DNA from 3 places in the Sphingomonas sp. GW821-FHT09E03 genome. Region 2 is predicted to be linked to each of the others. Evidence: riboswitches for the same ligand, from Rfam matches in the RefSeq annotation. Region 2 holds a riboswitch; each other region holds the start of a gene.
What was found. A riboswitch is a leader RNA that binds a small molecule or an ion and turns the genes downstream of it on or off. The one in region 2 is predicted to bind cobalamin.
Positions count from the first base shown of each region.

Region 1 (6,888 bases), on a different contig from region 2:
CGGCAAAGGGCATCGCCGCGGCGGTGGCGGTGCGGATCCGCTCGCGCGCGCCGCCGAGCGCTTCGAGGACGTGGAGCCGCGACGCGTCGAAGCCGAGGCCGCTGAGATAGGCGGCGAGTTGCCCGACCGCGTCACCGTCGCGCAGCAGCAGCAGCGCCTGCCGGCCCGGCGCGAGATGCGGCCGCAGCCGGGCAAGCGGCGCGGCATGCAGGCCGAGGCACAAGGTATCCTCGAGTGCCCAGCCGAGCCGGGCGGCGGCGAGCGCGAAGGTGGAGGGTGCGGGGTGCGCCACCCACTCGCTGCGGTCGAGCTGACGGGCGAGCACGGTGCCGGCGCCGAACCAGAAGGGGTCGCCCGACACCAGCATCACCACCCGCCGCCCGCGCGCTGCGAGCAGCGGCGCGATGCCGGCGGCGAACGGGACTGGCCAGGCGAGGGTCGGCACCGTAAGCGCGGGCAGCAGCGCGAGGTGGCGCGGCGCCCCCGCGACCAGCTCGGCTGCGGCGAGTGCGGCCCGGCTGGCGGCGGTGAGGCCGGCCATGCCATCCTCGCCGATCCCGACGATCGTCAGCCACGGAGCCTCAGCCATCCCGTCCATCCTCGTCCTCGGCGGTACCACCGAAGCGAGCGCGCTCGCGGCGCTGCTCGCCGCGCGCGGCGACGCGGCGGTGCTGAGCTATGCCGGCCGGGTCGCCAACCCCCGGCCGCAGCCGATCGCGACCCGGGTCGGCGGGTTTGGCGGGATCGATGGGCTGGTGAGCTATATCCGCGCGCAGGGCATCACCCATCTGGTCGATGCGACCCATCCCTTCGCCGCGCAGATGAGCAGGCACGCGCTCGCCGCCGCGGCGCAGACCGGGATCGCGCTGATCGCCCTCACCCGCCCGGCGTGGGCGGCGCAGGCCGGTGACGCCTGGCGCCACGTCGCCGATCTCGATGCGGCGGTGGCGGCGCTCGGCGGCGCACCACGACGCGTGATGCTGGCGCTCGGCCGGATGCATGTCGACGCGTTCGCCGCGCAGCCGCAGCATCATTACCTGCTCCGCTTCGTCGACGGCGGCGGCGAGGCCCCGCCCCTGCCCCGCCACGATCTGGTGGTCGACCGCGGCCCGTTCGATCTCGCCGGCGACACGCGGCTGATGCGCGCGCATCGCATCGAGCTCGTGGTGTGCAAGAATGCCGGCGGCAGCGGCGCGGTCGCCAAGCTCGGCGCCGCGCGCGCGCTCGGGCTGCCGGTGATGATGATCGACCGGCCGGCGCTGCCGCCGCGCAGCGAGGTCCACGATCCCCGCGCGGTGCTGGCGTGGCTCGATCATGATGCCGACCGCGGCGTGTAGAGCAGATCGCCGGCTGGCCGCGCAATCGTGCGGGTTTGGCTGGAGCCGACGATCACCATGGTGCGCATGTCCGCCATTTCCCCGAGCGCTTGCGGCAGCGGCACGACGCGCAGGTTTTCCTCGGCGGTGGAGACGGCGCGGGCGAACAGCACCGGGCGGTCGTCAGCGCAGGCGTCGCGAAGGATCGTGAAGATGCGGTCGAGCGCGTCGGGCCGTGCCCGCGAGCGTGGGTTGTAGAAGGCGATCGCGAAATCGGCCTCAGCGGCGAGCCGGACGCGGCGCTCGATCAGCGGCCAGGGCTTGAGGTTGTCCGACAGGTTGATCGCGCAGAAATCATGGCCGAGCGGCGCGCCGGCGCGGGCGCTGGCGGCGAGCATCGCGGTGATCCCCGGCAGCACGCTGATCGCGAGCGATCGCCAGGCCTCTGGGCCAACCTCGAGCGCCTCGAACACCGCCGCCGCCATCGCGAACACGCCGGGATCGCCGGAGGAGACCACCACCACGCGATGGCCGGCCGCCGCCAGCTCGAGCGCGAGCCGGGCGCGATCCAGCTCGACGCGGTTGTCGCTGGCATGGAGGGTCAGCCCCGGCCGCGCCGCGACGCGGGCGACATAGGGGATGTAGCCGATCACGTCGGTGGCGTCGGCGAGCGCCGCGCTCACCTCGGGCGTGACCAGCGCCTCGTCGCCCGGGCCCAGGCCGGCAACCGCGAGCCAGCCGGTCATGGCCGCCGCCCCTGGCCGTGGATCAGCAGGATCGAGAAATAGGGGGTGATCGCGCCGACATCGGCCAGCCGGGTGACGCGCTGCTCGGCCATGGCGGCATATTCGACCAGCCAGGCGGCGTCGTCGCGCCCCGCGAGAGTCACCGCGCGGCGCAGCTTGTCGAGATGGCGGCCGATCTTCATCACCACCAGCGCATCGGTGTCGCGGATGCGGCGGACCAGATCCTCCTCGGGCAGCGTTGCCATCAGCACCGTCAGCACATCGTCGCCCCAGGTGATCGGCGCGCCGCTCGCGGTCCAGGCGCCGGACATGCCGGTGATGCCGGGCACCACGCGCACCGGCACCCGCCCGTCGAGCCGGGTATAGAGATGCATGAACGAGCCGTAGAAGAACGGATCGCCTTCGCACAGCACCACCACCTCCTCGCCCGCTGCCGCCAGCGCGGCGAGCCGCTCGACGCAGGCGGCGTAGAAGCCCGCGAGGCAATCGTTATAGGCAGGATCGGACACTGCGATCTCGGTGGTCACCGGATATTCCATCGGCAGCTCGACCACATCGTCGCGGAGCAGCCCCTCGACGATGCGCCGCGCCTGGCCGGGTTTGCCCGCCTTGCGGAAATAGGCGACGTGGCGCGCGCCGCGCACCAGCCGGTCGGCGCGCACGCTCATCAGATCGGCCGCGCCGGGCCCGAGGCCGACGCCATGGATGGTACCGACGCTCATTCGGCGCGGCTCGCCAGCGCGTTGATCGCGGCGACGGTAATGGCGCTGCCGCCCAGCCGCCCCTCGACGATCGCGCAGGGCACCGGCTGCGCCGCCCACAGCGCCGCCTTGGATTCGGCGGCACCGACAAAGCCGACCGGGCAACCGATGATCGCCGCCGGGCGCGGGCAATCGGGATCCTCGAGCATGTTGAGCAGGTGGAACAGCGCGGTCGGCGCGTTGCCGATCGCGACCAAAGCGCCGGCGAGATGCGGCCGCCACAATTCGAGCGCCGCCGCCGAGCGGGTGTTGCTCATTGCCAAGGCGAGGCCCGGCGTCTCGGGCGCCTGCAGGGTACAGATCACCTGGTTGTCGGCGGGCAGACGGGTGCGGGTGACGCCCTCGCTGACCATCCGCGCATCGCACAGGATCGGCGCGCCGGCCTCGAGCGCCGTTCGCCCCGCCTCGGCGAAGCCCGGCGAGAAGCGGATATAGTCGGCGAGACCGACCATCCCCGCGGCATGGATCATCCGCACCGCGACCGCTTCCTCCGCGCCCGCGAACGGCGTGAGATCGGCCTCGGCGCGGATGATCGCGAACGACTGGCGGTAGATCGCGGCACCGTCGGTTTCGTAGGTGTAGGGCATCAGCGGGTTCCGAACAGGGCGAGCAATTGGTCTGCGGCGAGACCGGTGCGTGAGGGAGGATCGCCGGCGCGGCCGGCGAGCACGAGATCGAAGCGGCCGTCACGCCCGACCAGCACGACATCGGCCGGCCGGCTGCGCGCGCAGCCCTTGGCACATCCGGAGACGTGAAGTCGCCCGTCGATATGCGGCGCCAGCCGCAAGGCGAGGTCACGGGTGGCGACTGACCCCTGCGGGCAGGACGGCGCACCGACACAGGCATCGGCGGTGATCGCCGGCGCATGCGGGTCGGCGACGAAGCCCGCGGCGGTGTCGATGGTGGCGCCTTCGAGGATCAGCAGCCGCCATGGCGTGATCCGCAGCGCGGTCGCCGCGCCCGCCTCGAGGCAGGCGGCGAGCGCAGCCGCATCGACCCGGCCGAACGGCGCACCGAGCACGCTGCCGAGCGGATGATGGCCCGGCTGCCATGCCGCCGCAGCAGGCGCCGGCGGCTCAGCCGGCGTCGCCCAGCCGGGCAGCGGCGCGGGATGCCGCGCCATCCGCCCGGCCTCGCGACCGCCGCTGGCGACGTACCACTGCGCCAGGGCGATCAGCTGCTCGACCTCCGTGCCGGCTGCCAGCGCCACGCCCTCGGCATGGCCGTCGGCGCGCAGGATCAGGCCACCGGACATGCCGCGCTCGATGCGGAAATCGCCGGGGTCGGCGAGCAGCACCGGCGCCGGCCCCGCATCGATCGTCACGCCGATCTTGCCGGGCAGATCGGGCCAATCGCCGCGCCGCGCCAGCAAGGCGGCGGCGATGCGCTGGGTATCGTCCCCTGCCCGCCAGTCCGGCGCGACGAGGATCGCGGTGCGGGCCTCGCAGGCGGGATCGGCATCGATCAGATCGAGCGCGACCAGCCGCTCGATCAGCCCCTGCCACCCCGATTCGGTGATCCCGCGCAGCTGGAGGTTGCCGCGGCTGGTGAGGTCGATCGCGCCATTGCCATACGCCAGCGCCGCCGCGCACAGGCCGAGCGCCTGCTCGCGGATCACCCGCCCGAGCCGCGGCCGCACCCGGACCAGCAGACCGTCGCCCGCCAGCATCGGCCGCCAAGCATCGGGGCACCAGCCACGGACCGCGAACGCGCTCACCGGCGGCGTCCGCGCAAGACGGTCCGGCAGCGTCGATCGAGATGGGGCAAGCAATACCGGCTCATCATGCTCTCGCGACGCCACGACACGACCGGCGGGGAGCGCCTTGGCGGCCGGTGCGCAAGCGACGGACGGGCGGTCTGGCGCCCATTGCCACGCACCGATGCGGCCCCCGCCACACAGGTTCGTCGCTCAGACGGAGAACCGTGCCGGCACCATCCCCTGGATGACGGCATGAGCGACCCATCGCCGGCGGGTTTCCTGGCTTGCGGGTCGAAGCTCGGCGTCCGGCCTTCCCGGTCCGTGGCCGATGCGGCCAGGGGTCCAGTGGCTGCTCCCGGCGACAGGAGCCCTGGGCACGTCGCTCACCGCTTACAGTTGCAGGGACAGCCGCGGCATGAGGGGACGAGCCCCCGCACCGCATTCCCCTTCAAGCCCTTGCGGGCACCGGCGCGATCAGTTCGGCAACGGCCTTAGCGTAGCGGGTCGCTGGTTGGCAAATGGTGCAGGCCATCAGTGTCCGGCTAGAAGGTAACCTGGACGTTCATCTCGAGAAAGCGGACCAGATCATGGTCGCGGGCGAGCGCCTGGGGCGCATCCTTGAGGAACGCGCCCTTGAACAGCAATGCATAATTGCTCTCGAGCCGCAGATGCTGCGGCACCAGCCAGTAGCGGACGCGACCGGACAGCTGCTGGCCGGCAAAATCGCCCGAGCGGCCGGTCTTTTCGACGACATTGTAGAAACGGTCGTACCGCGAGGCGAGCCAGATCGCGCGATAATCGGCGAGCACCTCCACACGCTTGCCGGGCTTGGCCTCGATCCGGACGCCCGGCGCGCTGATGTTCTCGCGCGCCACCCCGCCATAAGTACCCGATGGTCCGAGATCATCGCGACGGCTGCCGAACAACGTGTCGAACCGGCCGAACTTGCCGCCCGGTTTGTCGCCGCTGGCATAATCGTAGAACAGCCCGATCCGCGGCTTGAGCGGCGAATCGAAGGTGTAGCCGGCAGCGGCATGGGCGAAGCCGGCCGCGACGGCAGCGTTGGTCGCGGTCGCCATCGTCGAGTCGCTGGCGCGGCCGAATTCGTAGACGCCCTCCAGGTCGACATCGACCTTGCCTGCCTTGGCCTCATTGTCGATCCGCGCATCGAGCACGTTGAGATGGCGATTCGCGGTGTCGCGTCCCGGCGAGTCTCGCTCGACCAGCCGATAGTAGGCCAGTTCGCCCTGCAGCGGGCCGACCAGCTTCTTGTGGCGGAGATAGGCGCCGAAAAAGACGTCGTCGAACGTCTCGCGATCGAACCGCACCTTGTTGTGGCGGATGTCGTCGGCATCGGCGGGCAGCCGCTCCTGCGGCAGCACGTAGAACAGCGTCAGCGCGGTGGCGCGGTTGGGATCGATTTCCACCTGCAGGCCGGTGAAGCCGTTCACCGTGTTGCGATATTCGTCGGTCGCAACCAGCCGGCCCGAACCGAGGTTGAGCAGGAAGCGGCCGCCCTGCAGCGCGAGCTTGCTGCCGGTGCCGAACGCATTGTCGAGCCGCAGCTTGAGATAAGCCTGGGGCAGTTCGATCGCGTTGACGTCGTCGCGGCCGATCTGGGTCTTGCCGCCGATATCATAGGCGCGACTATCGATCAGCTCGCCGCCGATCGCGAGCGGCCCGGGGCCATATTCGACCGCGACCCCGGTGCGCAGCAGGAAGGCGTCCTCCGACGTCGCGTAGTCCGGTCGCGGTCGCCCGTCGACGGTCTCAAAGCGGGCGCGACTCGAGGCGGTGATGATCAGGCCGGGCTGATCCTCCTTGGGCGCCGTCTCCACCTTGCCGGGTTTTTCGGTGGACGACGCGGGCGACGCCGGCAGCGATTGCGCCTGCGCAAGCGACGGCATTACCATCAGCGTGAGGCTGCCAACCGCGAATGAATATTTGCCCATGATCTTTCCTTGATCGCGGAAGACTGCCGTTTCGTGACATCTTCTAACGCGGGCCCCGCGTTTCACGACGCACTCGTTGCGTCCATGGCGCCGGCTCGCGCGGCGAACCGAGAACTGCGACCCGTCCGAATGTCATAGAACATGACGCCAACATGAAGCGAGGAAGGCGGCGGGTTTCACACAAGTGCAACAGTTGTGACGCCCATCCCCCCTAAGGCCCCGTGCAACGCACAAACGCACCTTTGGGGACCATGACGATGATGAATAAGCTCGGCGGCCGCGCGCTGCTGCTCTCGGGCGCCGCCTTGATGGCGGTGGTCGCCACGCCTGCATATGCGCAGGACGCGCAGACCGGCACTACCACGGACGCGGCCGCCGCCGGCACGACCTCGACCGGCACCGCCGAGGCGACCA
Region 1 covers NZ_JBWKOS010000005.1:167,963-174,850, forward strand. The annotation lists gene cbiE (precorrin-6y C5,15-methyltransferase (decarboxylating) subunit CbiE) at 1-598, opposite strand, end outside; gene AC07M8_RS13460 (cobalt-precorrin-6A reductase) at 588-1,337, shown strand; gene cobJ (precorrin-3B C(17)-methyltransferase) at 1,313-2,062, opposite strand; gene cobI (precorrin-2 C(20)-methyltransferase) at 2,059-2,784, opposite strand; gene AC07M8_RS13475 (precorrin-8X methylmutase) at 2,781-3,410, opposite strand; gene AC07M8_RS13480 (ferredoxin-like domain-containing protein) at 3,410-4,540, opposite strand; cobalamin riboswitch at 4,775-5,007, opposite strand; gene AC07M8_RS13485 (alginate export family protein) at 5,065-6,474, opposite strand; gene AC07M8_RS13490 (TonB-dependent receptor) at 6,732-6,888, shown strand, end outside.
Region 1: another riboswitch for cobalamin. It lies ahead of AC07M8_RS13480 (ferredoxin-like domain-containing protein); the one in region 2 lies ahead of AC07M8_RS06875 (TonB-dependent receptor).

Region 2 (6,888 bases):
TGCACCCCTTCATCCAATAGGCCGCGTCGGCGAGGCGGACAGTGCGGGATGCGTCCTTGTGATCGAGCGACAGGATCATCCTGCCAACCTCGGCATCCGCGAAGATCGCCTGGAGCTGCTCGCGCTCGTCCTCGCTCAGCGCCCAGAACTTGCGGCCGATCTTGATCCGCGGGTCGACCGCATCCAGCCGTTCGCGCGCCAGGTGGCGCCAGCGCCGGCCGAGCGCGCGGCGCCGCACCGCCCTCACCGCATCGGGTTCGGGCCCGGTACCGCCCTCGGGATCGACCATCGCCGCGGCATAACCCTCGACCATCTCCTCGATCATGTGCGCGGTGGTGACGCCGGGGAGATCCGACCCGCGCGCCGCGGTCGCCAGCGACAGGCCGAGCCGGATGAGATCATGCGCGGGATTGCCGATCACGGCCTGATCGAGGTCGCGGATCTGGATCTCGACCCGACCGTCGCCATCCGCCAGCGGCCCGAGATTGCCGAGGTGGCAATCGCCGCAGATCCAGATCGGTGGCCCCTCCGGCACCCGGCGCGCCGCCGGTGAGGCGGCTAGCCACTGGTAGAACAGGGCAGTGTTGCCGCGCACATAGGCGTGGGCTGATCTTGCCATCTTGAGGGTACGGTTGGCTTCGAGCACGGAAGAACGATCGGCGATGGTGGGGCTGGGCACGATGATGAGGCACTCTGATGATGAGCCACGACAACGCACACCCTCGGGTTTTGTGACGAACCATTGCTCGGAATAGCGGCTGCCGGCATCACCAATGCCGACGCCGACAGCCGCTCTCGAGCTAGAAGTTCACCCGGGCGCCCATGCGCACCGTGCGCGGTTCGACAACGCGGCTGAGGCGCCCCTCGACTGGACCCGCCGTGTCGACCAACGGGATGTAGGACTCGTAATAATAAGCGATGTCCTTGTCGCGGCTGTCGAGCAGGTTGAGCACTTCGCCGTAAATCTCGAACCGGCCGATCTTGCGCGCGCCGCGCAGGTTGACGACGGTGCTGCCGGGATCGCGCACGCTATTGTCCTCGATCAGCGGATAGGGCCCGAGATGGCGCACTCGCAGGCTCGCCTGCCAAGGACTTTGCACCAGCGCGACACCCGCCGAGGCGGCGTTCTCAAATGCATTGGGGATGCGATCGCCATTATCGTAGCGCGAATGGCTGGCGGTGTAGTTGCCGTCGAGCGCCAGCCACGGCAGCGGGCGCCAGAACCCGACCAGCTCATAGCCGTGGCGTTTGCTCGCGCCGGTCGGCTCCACCGCGTTGGTATCGCCGACGAAGCGCAGCTCGCTGTCGACATCCAGCCACCAGTAGGTCGCGGTGAGCGACAGCCCGTGCCACTGCCAGCGCGCGCCGAGCTCGCGGCCGTCGCCGCGCACCAGCACCGGCACCGGCGTGTCGACGTTCACCGCGCCGCGGACGTCGTTGGAATGAAAACCGCGGCCCCAATTGCCGTAGAGTTCGAGCCACGGCGCCGGCGTGTAGGCGACCGAGGCCTTGGGCGAGAGGATGGCATCGCTGCCGCTGCCGGTGCCCGCCGCGGTGGCGGCCGCGTCCCGCGCGCGCACCGCATAATGATAATAGTCGCCGCGCGCGCCGCCGGTCAGGCGCAGCCCGGCGAGCGGCGTCCAGGTCGCTTCGCCGTACAGCGCCGCCGAGGCTTCCTCGACATGGTAGCGGCCGAGCGAGGCGAGGAACGTCCGATCGCTGGTCCGCGCGACGCCGACGCTGCCGATATGATCATAACGCTCCTCGGTGCCGACGGAGAGCGTCAGGTCCGGTGACAGCGTCCACTGCTTGTCGCCGCGCGCGCCGACGATCCAGCGCCGGTCGAACTGGTAAATCTGCGCGCTGGTACCGTCGGGATCGGTGTAGGTCGGATTGGAGTACATCGACCAGTCGTAGAACTGGCCATAGACATTCGCTTTCCAGCCCGGTTGGCGCACCAGCACGTTGCCGATCAGCCGCGTCGTCTCGCCGCGCGCGCTTGGATCAGGCGAGCAGAACACGTCCGGGCAGACATCGGTGCCGGTGATCCGCTCGGGGATCTGCTCGGTCGGCCGCCAGGTCGCGCGATAGGCATTGAGCGACGCCTCGATCTGCCCGGCGCCGGCAGACCTAGTATATTTGGCGAAGCCCGACAGATGGCGCAGATGCTCGGGTTCCTGCCAGGGGCCGTCATAGATCTTGGCCTGCCCGACCAGGGTCAGCGTGCCGTCGCCGACGCCATCGATCGTGCCGCCAGCGGCGATCCGGCCATAATGGTAGGAGCCGCCCTCGATCGACAGCCATGGCGCGTCGAAGCGGTCGATGGTGGTCATATAGGCGGCGCCGGCCAGCGCAAAGTCGCCGCCGTTGGCACGATAGGGGCCTTTGCGGAAATCCTCGCGGGCGACGATCTCGGGGATGAGCCCGTTGAGATCAAGATAGCCCTGACCGTGGCCATGGGTGCGCAGGTTCATCTGCACGCCGTCGACATAGGTGGTGAAGTCCGATCCGTGATCGAGGTTGAACCCGCGGAGGAAATATTGATTGGCCTTGCCGCTGCCCGAGTGCTGGGCGGCGACCAGGCCGGGCACCGCCTCGATCAGCTCGGCGACGCGCAGCAGCGGTCGCACCAGCAGGTCGGCACCGGCCACCGTGCCCTCGCTGGCGGCATGGGCGACGCCGATCTTGGCCTCGCCCCGGCCGAATACGACGATGTCGTCGGCCGGCGGCGGCGTCTTGTCGGTGGTTTGCGCCTGCGCGGCCCCGGCGATGCCGCTCGCCGCCAGGCAAGCCAATAGTGTCATTACGTTGTTCATGGTCGTTCCCGTCCAGCGTCACGCGATCATGGACGGGGATCTCCGCTGCTACCGGTCGGCGCGCGTCAGCGGGCCGACGCCTCCCAGCGCCCGCCGACACGAACCGATGCGACCCCCGCCGCTCGGTCGTCGCTCAGACGGACAAACCGTGCCCCGACCATCCCCTGGGCCAAAGCAAGAGCGACCAGACGCCGGCAGGTCTCCTGGCTTGCGGGTCGACGTGACGATACAGGGCCTTCCCAGGCCTCGTCCGCTTCGACGTCCGGCCCAGTGGCTGCCTGCCTCTCGGTTGGAGGCAGGCGATCCGTATCGCACTCACCGCTTACAGTTGCAGGGACAGCCGCGGCACTGGGCCATGGAGGCCCGCACCGCATTCCCTTTTAAGCCCCGTCAGGGGCACCAGCGCGATCTATCGGCTGCCCTGCCGTGAAGCATTGCAGCCGAGACCTGTCTAGCGGAGGCAAGCGGGTGCATGCAACTTGGTGTCGATCAACAGCGCAGCGCGCGATCCCATTGCGGCTCCAGCGTCAGGCCAAGCCAGCCTGCGAGCCGCGCTAGCTCCTCGCCCAGCGACGCGATGGTATGGCCGGGCGCAGTTGGCTCGACGCTGGCCTGCTGCACGATCAGCACCGCGCGCTTGCGATCCGCCTTGAGGTCGACCCGGGCCACCAGCGCACCGTCAAGCAGGAATGGGAGCACGTAATAGCCGTGCTCGCGCAACGGGGCGGGGGTGTAGATCTCGAGCCGGTAGCGGAAGCCGAACAGGCGTTCGGTGCGCTCGCGGTGCCAGACCAGCGGATCGAACGGCGATAGCAGCGCCGCGCCGGTGATCCGGCGTCCGGCGCGCGCGTCGCGGTGCAGATAGGCCGGCTGGCGCCAGCCGCGCACGCGCGCGGGGACGATCGTCCCGGCCTCGACGAGCTGCGCGATCAGGCGCGGCACATCGGCGGGTGACAGCCGGTAATAGTCACGCAGATCGCCGGCGGTGGCGATGCCGAGCGCCCGCGCTGCCAAGCCGAGCAGCGCGCGGCGGGCATCGTCGTCGCTTGGCGTCGGCGTGTCGAGGATGGCGCGCGGCAGCACCCGTTCGGGCAGGTCATAGACGCGCTCAAACGTGCTGCGCCGATGCGGCGAGGCAACGAGGCCGGCCCAGAACAGCCATTCGAGCGCATGCTTGCCCTCGCTCCACACCCACATGCCCTTGGCCGCCTTGGCGCCGGCGAGATCGGAGGCGGCGATCGGCCCGTCCGCGGCGATGCGGGCGAGCAGCGCATCGGCTTCGGCGCGGCGAGAGCCGGCAAAGGGCGCGAGTTGTCGCCAGATCCCCTCGCCGGCGCGCGCCTGGGCCATCCGCCAGCGCAGCAGCGGTTGGCTGGTGACCGGCAACAGCGATGCCTCATGCCCCCAATATTCGAAGAACCGCTTTGGCCGCTCGGCCATGATCCCGTCGAGCAGCGCGCGATCATAGCCGCCGAGCCGCGAGAACAGCGGCAGATAATGGGCGCGGACCAGCACGTTGACGCTGTCGATCTGGAGCAGTCCGAGCTGGGCGATGGCGCGGCGCAGCCGTGTCGCATCGACCGGCCGCTCGCGCTCGCGGCCGTTGAAGCCCCCGGCGGTCAGCGCGATCCGCCGGGCTTCCGTGGGCGAAAGTTCCAGGCTCAGCGGTGGTCCGCCACGATCAGCGTCGGGGCGTCGGCGATGAACCGGTCGAGCACGCCGTCGGCGAGCTTGACCGGGCCGCCGAACCGGGTCGCGCCGGGGATCGTCTGGACCGCCGCCGCCTTGGCCGCGAGCTGCTTGGCATCGGCGAAATAGCGTGCCGCGGCGGCGCTGCCATCATCGGCCGCACCGAGGCCTGCGGCGGACAGCTGCAGGGCGCGGCCCCACAATTGCATCGCGTCCAGCCAGGGGCGTGCCTGATCGGCAAAGGCGGGGTCGACCGCGCCGGCGCGGATGATGTCGGGTGCGCCGGCGATCTCGTCGGCGCGGCCGGCCAGCGCTGCGAGCGCGTCCTGGCGCGCGGCCTCGTCGCCGTCGGCGATCGCCCCGCGGACGTGGTCGAGCAGCGCTTTCAGCTCGGGTGCCTGCTCCTGCCACGGCTGGCTGCCGAAGGTCGGCGCGAGATGCTGGGTGTCGAACAGGGTGAGCAGCGCGGCGGTCGCCCGCGCGTCGCCGCCCGCCATCGTCCGTGCCGCGGCCCGCCAGGTGCGATCGGCATCATAGCCCTGATCGTTCCAGGCGAAGGCCGCGACCCCGGTCACCGCGATGCGGCTTGGCGCTTCCTGGTTCATCGGGTTCGCCAGGATGCCGGTCAGTTCCCCCGACAGGCCCGCCTCGCGCCGCGCATAGGGCGCGACGAGCAATCGGCCGGCTGACTGGGTGTAATCGTTGACCGGATAATTGTCCCACAGCAGCGTCTTGCGCCCGAACGCTTTGGTCGCGGCCTTGGCATCGGGCACCGAGATCGCGGGCGGCACCACGTCGGTGCCGGTCCATTGCACCACGATCCGCGGGTCGAGATGCGCGCGCAGCGCTGCCTTGTACGGGCTTTCCTTGGCGTCGTAATATTCGGTCGGCACCATGATCAGCGGCCGCGACGCGCGGTACTGCGCAAGCAGGTCCGCCTGCACCGCGTTGAGCAGCTGCGCCTGGGCGACGCCGGCTGCCGCCGCGCCCGGCGGGCCGAAGCTGGTTTTGTCCTTGTCGCAATTCCACTTGGTATATTCGATGTCGTCGAGCGCGACATAGAAGCTGTCGACGCCGATCGAGCGCAACGCGGCGAACTTGCGCTTGAGCGCGGCGACGTCGGCGGGATCGGAAAAGCAGATCGAGGGGCCCGGCGACACCGCATAGACGAAGTCGACGTGATCGGCGCGTGCGGTCTTCTCGAGTGCGCCGAGCGCGCTCAGCGTCGCGGCGGGGTAGGGATCGCGCCAGCGATCGCGCGCAAAGGGGTCGTCCTTGGGGCTGTAGACATAGGTGTTCGCCTTCACGCTGGCGAGGAAGTCGAGATGCTTGGTGCGATCGGCCATCGTCCATGGCGCGCCGTAGAAGCCCTCAATCGTGCCGCGGATCGGCATCGCCGGGTGATCCTGGATCGTCACCGCCGGGAAGGCGGCGCGCTGCGCAAGTTGGCGGAAGGTCTGCGCGGCGTGGAACAGGCCATCGGCATCCGCGCCGGCAAGGGTGATGAGGCCGCCACGGCCACTCTTGATGCCGGCTATGGTATAGCCTTCGGCATGGCCGTCGCGCACCGTGCCGCTGCGCGCCAGCGCATCGCGTATAAGCGGAGCGTCGCCGGTGCCAAGCAGGATGTACGGACGATCGAACACCGCCGGCACCCGCTGCGCGGTGGTGATCGAATCCACCCCCGCGGCGGCGAGGATGTCGCGCACCAGCGCCGTCGTGCCGGGTTCGACGCCGGGCGCCGCTATCAGCACCACGTCCGCGCCGAGCGGGATTGCGCCGCTGCCGAGCGTGATCGATACGGGCGCAGGATAGAGCGCGGGCAGGGTGACCGGCTCGGCGGCCAGCGGGGTCGGCGCAACGGTGGCGAGGAGCGGCAGCGCGGCCAGCATCAAGGCATAGGCACACCAGTCTGTCCGTCCGCTCATCCACATTCCCCGGTGTTGAATTGGTATCATCGATGTCAGCTTAGCAGGCGACTTTGCCGAGGCAAGCTACGGTAAGCGGCCCGTACGACCATGGCGATGTTGACGCGGCCGACGGCGCACGGTTCAAGAGGTCATGACCATGGACAACTCCTCGATACCCACCCGGCGAAGCTTTGTCGGCGGCGCGCTGGCGCTTGGTGCGCTCCCCACTGCCGTGGCGGCGGCGCCCGCGCCGACGCTGATCGGCGGCACCTATGCCAATGAAGGCGGCCCAGGGCTCGTTTCGCTCAAGGTCGGTGCCAATGGCGTCGTCGCGGGCGCAGCGATCGCCCGGATCGGCAATGCGTCGTTCGGGGTGAAGAGCGCGCGGCGCGGCATCCATTATCTGGTCGACGAACAGACCCAGGGCGGACTCGGCGTCTATGACGGTGCCTTCCGGCAACTCGCCAGACGGC
Region 2 covers NZ_JBWKOS010000002.1:530,617-537,504, forward strand. The annotation lists gene AC07M8_RS06870 (DUF2252 family protein) at 1-679, opposite strand, end outside; gene AC07M8_RS06875 (TonB-dependent receptor) at 801-2,816, opposite strand; cobalamin riboswitch at 2,993-3,235, opposite strand; gene AC07M8_RS06880 (winged helix-turn-helix domain-containing protein) at 3,306-4,481, opposite strand; gene AC07M8_RS06885 (glycoside hydrolase family 84 protein) at 4,478-6,433, opposite strand; gene AC07M8_RS06890 (lactonase family protein) at 6,567-6,888, shown strand, end outside.

Region 3 (6,888 bases), on a different contig from region 2:
CTGTCCGCCACCGTGAGCAGCACGATGTCGCCCGGCGACTGGGCGAGGTCGATCGCCTCGTCACCGTTGGCGATCGTGCCGGGGGTGGCGGACAGCAGGTGCATCAGCGCGCCGCGACCAGCGCCGGCGCCAGGATTGCCGCGAGGGCGGTGCGGATCGCGGTCTCGTCGAGTCCCTTCTGGCCGATCACCACCAATTGCGAGCGGCGCGTCGATGCGCTCCACGGCCGGTCGTAATATTGCTGCACCCGCGGGCCGACCGCCTGGATCACCAGCCGCGCCGGGCGGCCCTCGACGGCGACATTGCCCTTGATCCGCAGCACGTCATGCGCCGTGATCACCGTCTCCAGCGTCGTGACCAGCGCCGCGACATCGGCGACGTCGCCGCCTTCAACGACGAAGCTGTCGAAATCGTCATGGTCATGCTCCTCGTCGCTGTCGTGGTGCGAGGGGCGCGCGTCGAGATCGTCCTCGGCGCCGGCAGTGATGCCGAGCAGCGCGCCGACATCGACCGCGCCATGGCTGGCGTGAACGATCTTCACCCCCGCGCGGGTCTCCTGCTTGATCCGCGCCTCGACGCTAGCCAGCGTCGCCGCATCGACCAGATCGGCTTTGTTGAGCACCACCATGTCGGCGCAGGCGAGCTGGTCCTCGAACAATTCCTCGAGCGGGCTGTCGTGATCGAGCGACGGGTCGGCGGCGCGCGCGGCGGCCAGCGCCGCCTCGTCGGGCGCGAACCGGCCGGCGGCGACCGCATCGGCATCGATCAGCGCGATCACGCCGTCCACCGTCGCGCGGGTGCGGATGTCCGGCCAGCCGAACGCCTTCACCAGCGGCTTGGGCAATGCCAGGCCCGAGGTTTCGATGATGATATGCTCGGGCGGGTTGGGCCGGTCGAGCAGCGCCTGCATGGTCGGCAGGAAATCGTCGGCGACGGTGCAGCAGATGCAGCCGTTGGCGAGCTCGACGATGTCCTCCTCTGGGCACGCGGCATCGTTGCAGCCGCGCACCAGATCGGCGTCGACGCCGATGTCGCCGAACTCGTTGATGATCAGCGCCAGCCGGCGCCCTTGCGCATTCTGGAGCAGGTGGCGGATCAGCGTCGTCTTGCCGGCGCCGAGGAAGCCGGTGATCACGGTAGTGGGGATACGGGCCACGATGGGTCTCCTTGAAATCGAATGGTAATCAGGCGACGACGTCGGCGGTGCGGACCTCGATCTCGTCGAAGCGCTTCCAGCGGAACACCGCCCAGCTCAGCCCCCAGCACAGCGCGAACAGGCCGATGATCGCAAAGCCGATCAGATTGAAGCTGCCGCCGAGCTCGGCCACGGCCGACCACAGACCGCCGTGCAGCCCGAGCTTGTCGGCCACCAGCGCCAGCGTCTCGATCCCGCCGATCAGGATCGCGACCAGCGCCGATACCGCGGTGATGACGATGTTGTAATAGAGTTTGCGGATCGGATGCACGAACGCCCATTGATAGGCGCCGAGCATCAGGATGCCGTCGGTGGTGTCGACCAGCGCCATGCCGGCGGCGAACAGCGCCGGGAAGACGAGCACCGGTGCGATCGCGAAGCCGCCCGCCGCCTGGCTCGCCGACAGGCCGAGAATGGCGACCTCGGTCGCGGTGTCGAAGCCCAGCCCGAACAGGAAGCCCAATGGCGCCATGTGCCAGCTGCGCGACACCAGCCGGAACATTGGCCGGAACAGTCGAGCGAGCAGGCCGCGGTTGCCGAGCAGCAGATCCAGATCCTCCTCGACATAGTCGCCGCCGCGCCGGACATGGTGGAAGGTCCGCCACACCGAGCGCAGGATGATTAGGTTCATCGCCGCGATCGCGAACAGGAACACCGCCGAGACGATCGTCGCGATGATGCCGCCGCTCGCCTTGAGCGCCTCGAACCCCGACAGTGCCGAGGCGGTGAAGGCGATCGCGGCCGAGGCGATCAGGATCACCGCGCTATGCCCGAGCGCGAACCAGAAGCCGACGGTGGTCGGCCGCTGGCCGTCGTTCATCAGCTTGCGGGTGACATTGTCGATCGCGGCGATGTGATCGGCATCGACCGCGTGGCGCAGGCCAAGGCCCCAGGCGAGCAAGGCGGTGCCGAGCATCAGCGGCTGGGCGTGGAACAGCGCCGCCGCCCAGATCCACGCGCCGATATTGGCGAGGATCAGGAAGACGTAGAGGGGGATGAGCTTGCGCGTGATCGGCCGCGCGCGGCGATTGGCCATGAGGGGAACGACTCCATCGGCATCGAGCAACGTCGTGCGGGAGCGTGCCGCCATGGGCTGGCGGTCAGGGTGCTCGACCCGGCGGACGCCCGTGCGCCCGGCCCTTGCGACCCCGATGCGGCTCCCGCCGCTTCCAACGTCGCTCAGACGGACGGATCCGTGCCGCGGCCACCCCCTGGGCCAGGGCAAGAGCGACCGAACGCCGGCAGGTCTCCTGGCTCACGGGTCATCGCGCGAGGCACGGCCTTCCCAGGCCTCGCCCGATTCGGCGTCCGGCCCAGTGGCTGCACCCTTCACGCTGGGGAAGGGCACGCTGCGCATCGCACTCACCGCTTACAGTTGCAGGGACAGCCGCGGCTTGGGGCGGCAAGCCACCCGCACCGCATTCCCTTGAAGCTCCTCGCGGAGCACCGACGCGATCGTGCGACCCCGCGCGGACGCGGCGTCGGGATCGGCGGTATCGCACGGGGCGCGGCGGCGCAATGGCAACCGACCGTTCTATCCGTCACCCCAGCGAAGGCCGGGGTCTCGTATGGCCCCTGTCCGATCCTCGCCACGAGGAGATCCCAGCCTTCACCGGGATGACGGATGATCGTCTAGACCAGCCGGCTCTGCTTCACCGCGGCTTCGATAAAGCTCGCGAACAGCGGATGCGGGTCGAACGGTTTGCTCTTCAGTTCCGGGTGGAACTGGACGCCGACGAACCACGGGTGGTCCGGCCGCTCGACGATCTCGGGCAAGGTGCCGTCGGGCGACATGCCGGAAAACACCAGGCCGCCCTGCTCGAGCGCTTCTTGGTAATGGGTGTTGACCTCGTAGCGGTGACGATGCCGCTCGTGGATGGTGGTGCCGCCGTAGATCGACGAGACCACGCTGTTGCCGTCGAGCTTGGCCTCATAGGCGCCCAATCGCATGGTGCCGCCAAGGTCGCCCTGCGCCTCGCGCTGCTCGAGGCCGTCGCGGCCCATCCATTCGGTGATCAGCCCGACCACCGGCTCGTCGGTCGGGCCGAATTCAGTCGATGACGCGGCAGCGATGCCGGCGAGGTCGCGCGCGCCCTCGACGCAGGCCATCTGCATGCCGAAGCAGATGCCGAAATAGGGAATCTCGCGCTCGCGGGCGAAGCGCACCGACTTGATCTTGCCCTCCGCGCCACGCTCGCCGAACGCACCGGGGACAAGGATCGCGTCGCATGGCTCGAGCTGACCGACGATCTCGCTGTCGTCATTCTCGAACAGTTCGGCGTCGATCCAGCGGATGTTGACCTTCACCCGGTTGGCGATGCCGCCATGGACCAGCGCCTCGTTGAGCGACTTGTAGGCATCCTGCAGGCCAACATATTTGCCGACGACGCCGACGGTGACCTCGCCCTCGGGGTTGAACAGGCGATCGGTGATCTCGCTCCAGCGGCTGAGATCGGGCGGTGACGACGGCGTGATGCCGAAGGCACGCAGCACCTCGGAATCGAGGCCTTCCTCGTGATACTGCATCGGCACCGCATAGATGCTCTTGGCATCGAGCGCCGGGATCACCGCCGATTCGGGGACGTTGCAGAACAACGCGATCTTGGCGCGCTCCGACGGCGGCAGCGGGTGCTCGCAGCGGCAGACGAGCACGTCCGGCTGGACACCCAAGGCGGCGAGCTCGCGCACCGAATGCTGGGTGGGCTTGGTCTTCAGCTCGCCGGCGGCGGCGATGTACGGCACCAGCGTGACGTGGATGCTGATCGCGTTGCCGCGGCCGACCTCGTTCTTGAGCTGGCGGATCGCCTCGATGAACGGCAGCGATTCGATGTCGCCGACGGTGCCGCCGATCTCGCACAGCACGAAATCGAGGTCGTCGGTCTCGGCGCGGGCGAAGGCCTTGATCGCATCGGTGACGTGCGGGATCACCTGCACCGTCGCGCCGAGGTAATCGCCACGCCGTTCGCGCTCGATGATCGTCTTGTAAATCCGGCCGGAGGTGACGTTGTCTGACTGTCGCGAGGCGACGCCGGTGAAGCGCTCGTAATGGCCAAGGTCGAGATCAGTCTCGGCGCCGTCGTCGGTCACATAGACCTCGCCGTGCTGATACGGGCTCATCGTGCCCGGATCGACGTTGAGATAGGGATCGAACTTCCTGATCCGGACGCGATAGCCACGCGCCTGGAGGAGAGCTGCGAGAGAGGCCGCCATGAGGCCTTTACCGAGCGACGAGACCACGCCGCCGGTGATGAAGATATACCGCGCCATGGGAAGAATCGCCTAGCGTGTTGAAGGGGCAAACGACAAGGGCGCGCGTCGAGACGACGCGCGATTTATACGGTAAACCGCAGGGTAATCAGTGGGCGAGCGGGACCGCCGAATTGTCGGCCGGTGCCGTGGCCGGGGCCACGCCGTTGACCGTCGCCGGCGCATCGACCGGCTGAGTGGGCACCGCATCCTGCGTCGGCGTGGCCGGTGCCCTACGGGCGAGCGACGTGTCGATCGCCTGGGTGCGGTGAGTCGCCGCCAGCACTGCGAGCGCGATCGAGAACAGCACGAACAGGGTGGCGAGCACCCCGGTGGCCCGGGTGAGGAAATCCGCCGCGCCGCGCGCCGACATCAGCCCCGACGGGCTGCCGCCCATGCCAAGCCCGCCGCCTTCCGACCGTTGCATCAGGATCACCGTCACGAGCGCCGCGGCGATGATGGCATGTACGACGAGAAGGAAGGTGAACATTGATGATCCCGGTTGTCCGGCGCCCGATGCCCCGACGCCGGGCACATAGGCGCAACCCCGATGGGGATCAACAGCGCCCCGCTCGCGACGCCCGGCGCCAGGGTGATGCGATCCGATAGTTAATATCTAAATGTCTGGCGAAACCAGCGCGTGATCAGGGCGTTATGACAGCGAAACGACACCCATAACGCGCGTCCGATCAAGGACGAGGAACGGAAAGTTTAACGTGGGAACAGCCGCTCAATCGCTTTCAACGTGGATGACGGCGCTGGTCGATTACGTGCGGTCGGGCGAGCCCGACCTCACCAACAGGCAGATGGCGTTGTTGCTCTTGGTTTATCTTAACCCCGGCCCGCACACCGTGCGTGGACTCGCGCGGGCGCTCAACGTCTCGAAACCGGTGGTCACTCGCGCCTTGAACAGGCTGGGGGCGCTCGGCTATCTGCGCCGCCAGCGCGACGACAGCGACAAGCGCAATATCTTCGTCGCGCGTACATCCGAAGGGGCAGTGTTTCTTGAAGAGTTCGGGCAGTTCATCGGCGAAGGCGGCGCCCCCGCCCTTAGCAGAGCCGTCGCGTAAGGCGTTCGCGCTGACCGGTCGATCGATGGTGCTCGACCCGCGCACCCATGCCGTTCGCGGCGACCTAGCGGACGTGCGCCTCGCCGAACATGTGTTCGCGCCGCATTATGCAGCGCCGATGCTCGCGACCGCCTCCACCGCGACGACCCTGTTCGCGGCGCGAGGCCAGGTCGAGCCGCTGGTGCAGCTCGCACCCGGCGACGCCTTCGAGGTGCTCGAGCTGGCAGGCGACCACGCCTGGGGAGTCGCCCCGGCCTCGGGGCTGGTCGGCTATGTCGACCGCACCGCGCTGGATCGGGCGGCATGAGCGTCAGCGTCTTCATCGACGGCGCGGTCGGCACCACCGGGCTCGATATCGGTGAGCGGCTGGCCGGCCGGGACGACCTAAGCCTGGTGACGCTGGCCGACGACCGCCGCAAGGACGCCGCCGCCCGCCGCGAGGCGCTCAACGACTGTGACATCGCCATCCTGTGCCTGCCCGACGACGCGGCGCGCGAGGCAGTGGCGCTGATCGACAACGACCGTGCACGGGTGATCGACGCCTCCACCGCTCACCGCGTCAACGATGGCTGGATCTATGGTTTTCCCGAGCTCGGCCGCGACCAGGCCGCGCGAATCGCCGCCGCCTCCCGCGTCTCCAATCCCGGCTGCTATCCCACCGCCTTCCTCGCGCTGGTCCGCCCGCTGATCGTCGCCGGGTTGCTTCCGACCGACTGGCCGGTCAGCTTCAATGCCACCTCCGGCTATTCGGGTGGCGGCAAGGCGATGATCGCCGAGTTCGAGGAGGGCGGCGCCGACACTGCGTTTCGCGTGTACGGGCTCGGCCTTGCCCACAAGCATGTCGCGGAGATGCAGGGCCACGCCGGGCTTGCCCATCCGCCGATTTTCGCGCCATCGGTGACGCGGACCAACCGCGGCATGCTCGGCGAGGTGCCGCTGCCGCTGGCGCTGCTGCCGGGCAAGCCGTCGCCCGCGGCGCTCGAGGCGGTGTTGCGCGAGGCCTATGCCGACAGCCCGTTGATCACGGTGGCGGCTGGTGACCTGTCGGTGATCGCGATCGAGGAAAATGCCGGCACCGACCGGATGACCTTGCGCGTCTGCGGCAACGAGACCACGGGGCATGTGCGGCTGATCGCCACGCTCGACAATCTCGGCAAGGGCGCCGGTGGCGCCGCTGTGCAGAACCTCAATCTCATGGCCGGGCTCGATCCGCTCGCCGGCCTCAATCTGTAAGGAGTCCGCATGCAGCGTAACCCGGTAGCCAAGCTGCTCCTGTTCGGAGCGACCGGCGATCTCGCGCAGCGCATGCTGCTGCCCTCGCTCTATGGCCTGCATGCCGACGGATTGCTGCCCGATGGGCTGACCATCTTCGGCTCG
Region 3 covers NZ_JBWKOS010000004.1:18,509-25,396, reverse strand. The annotation lists gene cobN (cobaltochelatase subunit CobN) at 1-104, opposite strand, end outside; gene cobW (cobalamin biosynthesis protein CobW) at 104-1,156, opposite strand; gene AC07M8_RS10485 (HoxN/HupN/NixA family nickel/cobalt transporter) at 1,185-2,231, opposite strand; cobalamin riboswitch at 2,419-2,659, opposite strand; gene pyrG (CTP synthase) at 2,828-4,462, opposite strand; gene secG (preprotein translocase subunit SecG) at 4,551-4,931, opposite strand; gene AC07M8_RS10470 (MarR family transcriptional regulator) at 5,191-5,511, shown strand; gene AC07M8_RS10465 (SH3 domain-containing protein) at 5,537-5,818, shown strand; gene argC (N-acetyl-gamma-glutamyl-phosphate reductase) at 5,815-6,744, shown strand; gene zwf (glucose-6-phosphate dehydrogenase) at 6,754-6,888, shown strand, end outside.
Region 3: another riboswitch for cobalamin. It lies ahead of AC07M8_RS10485 (HoxN/HupN/NixA family nickel/cobalt transporter); the one in region 2 lies ahead of AC07M8_RS06875 (TonB-dependent receptor).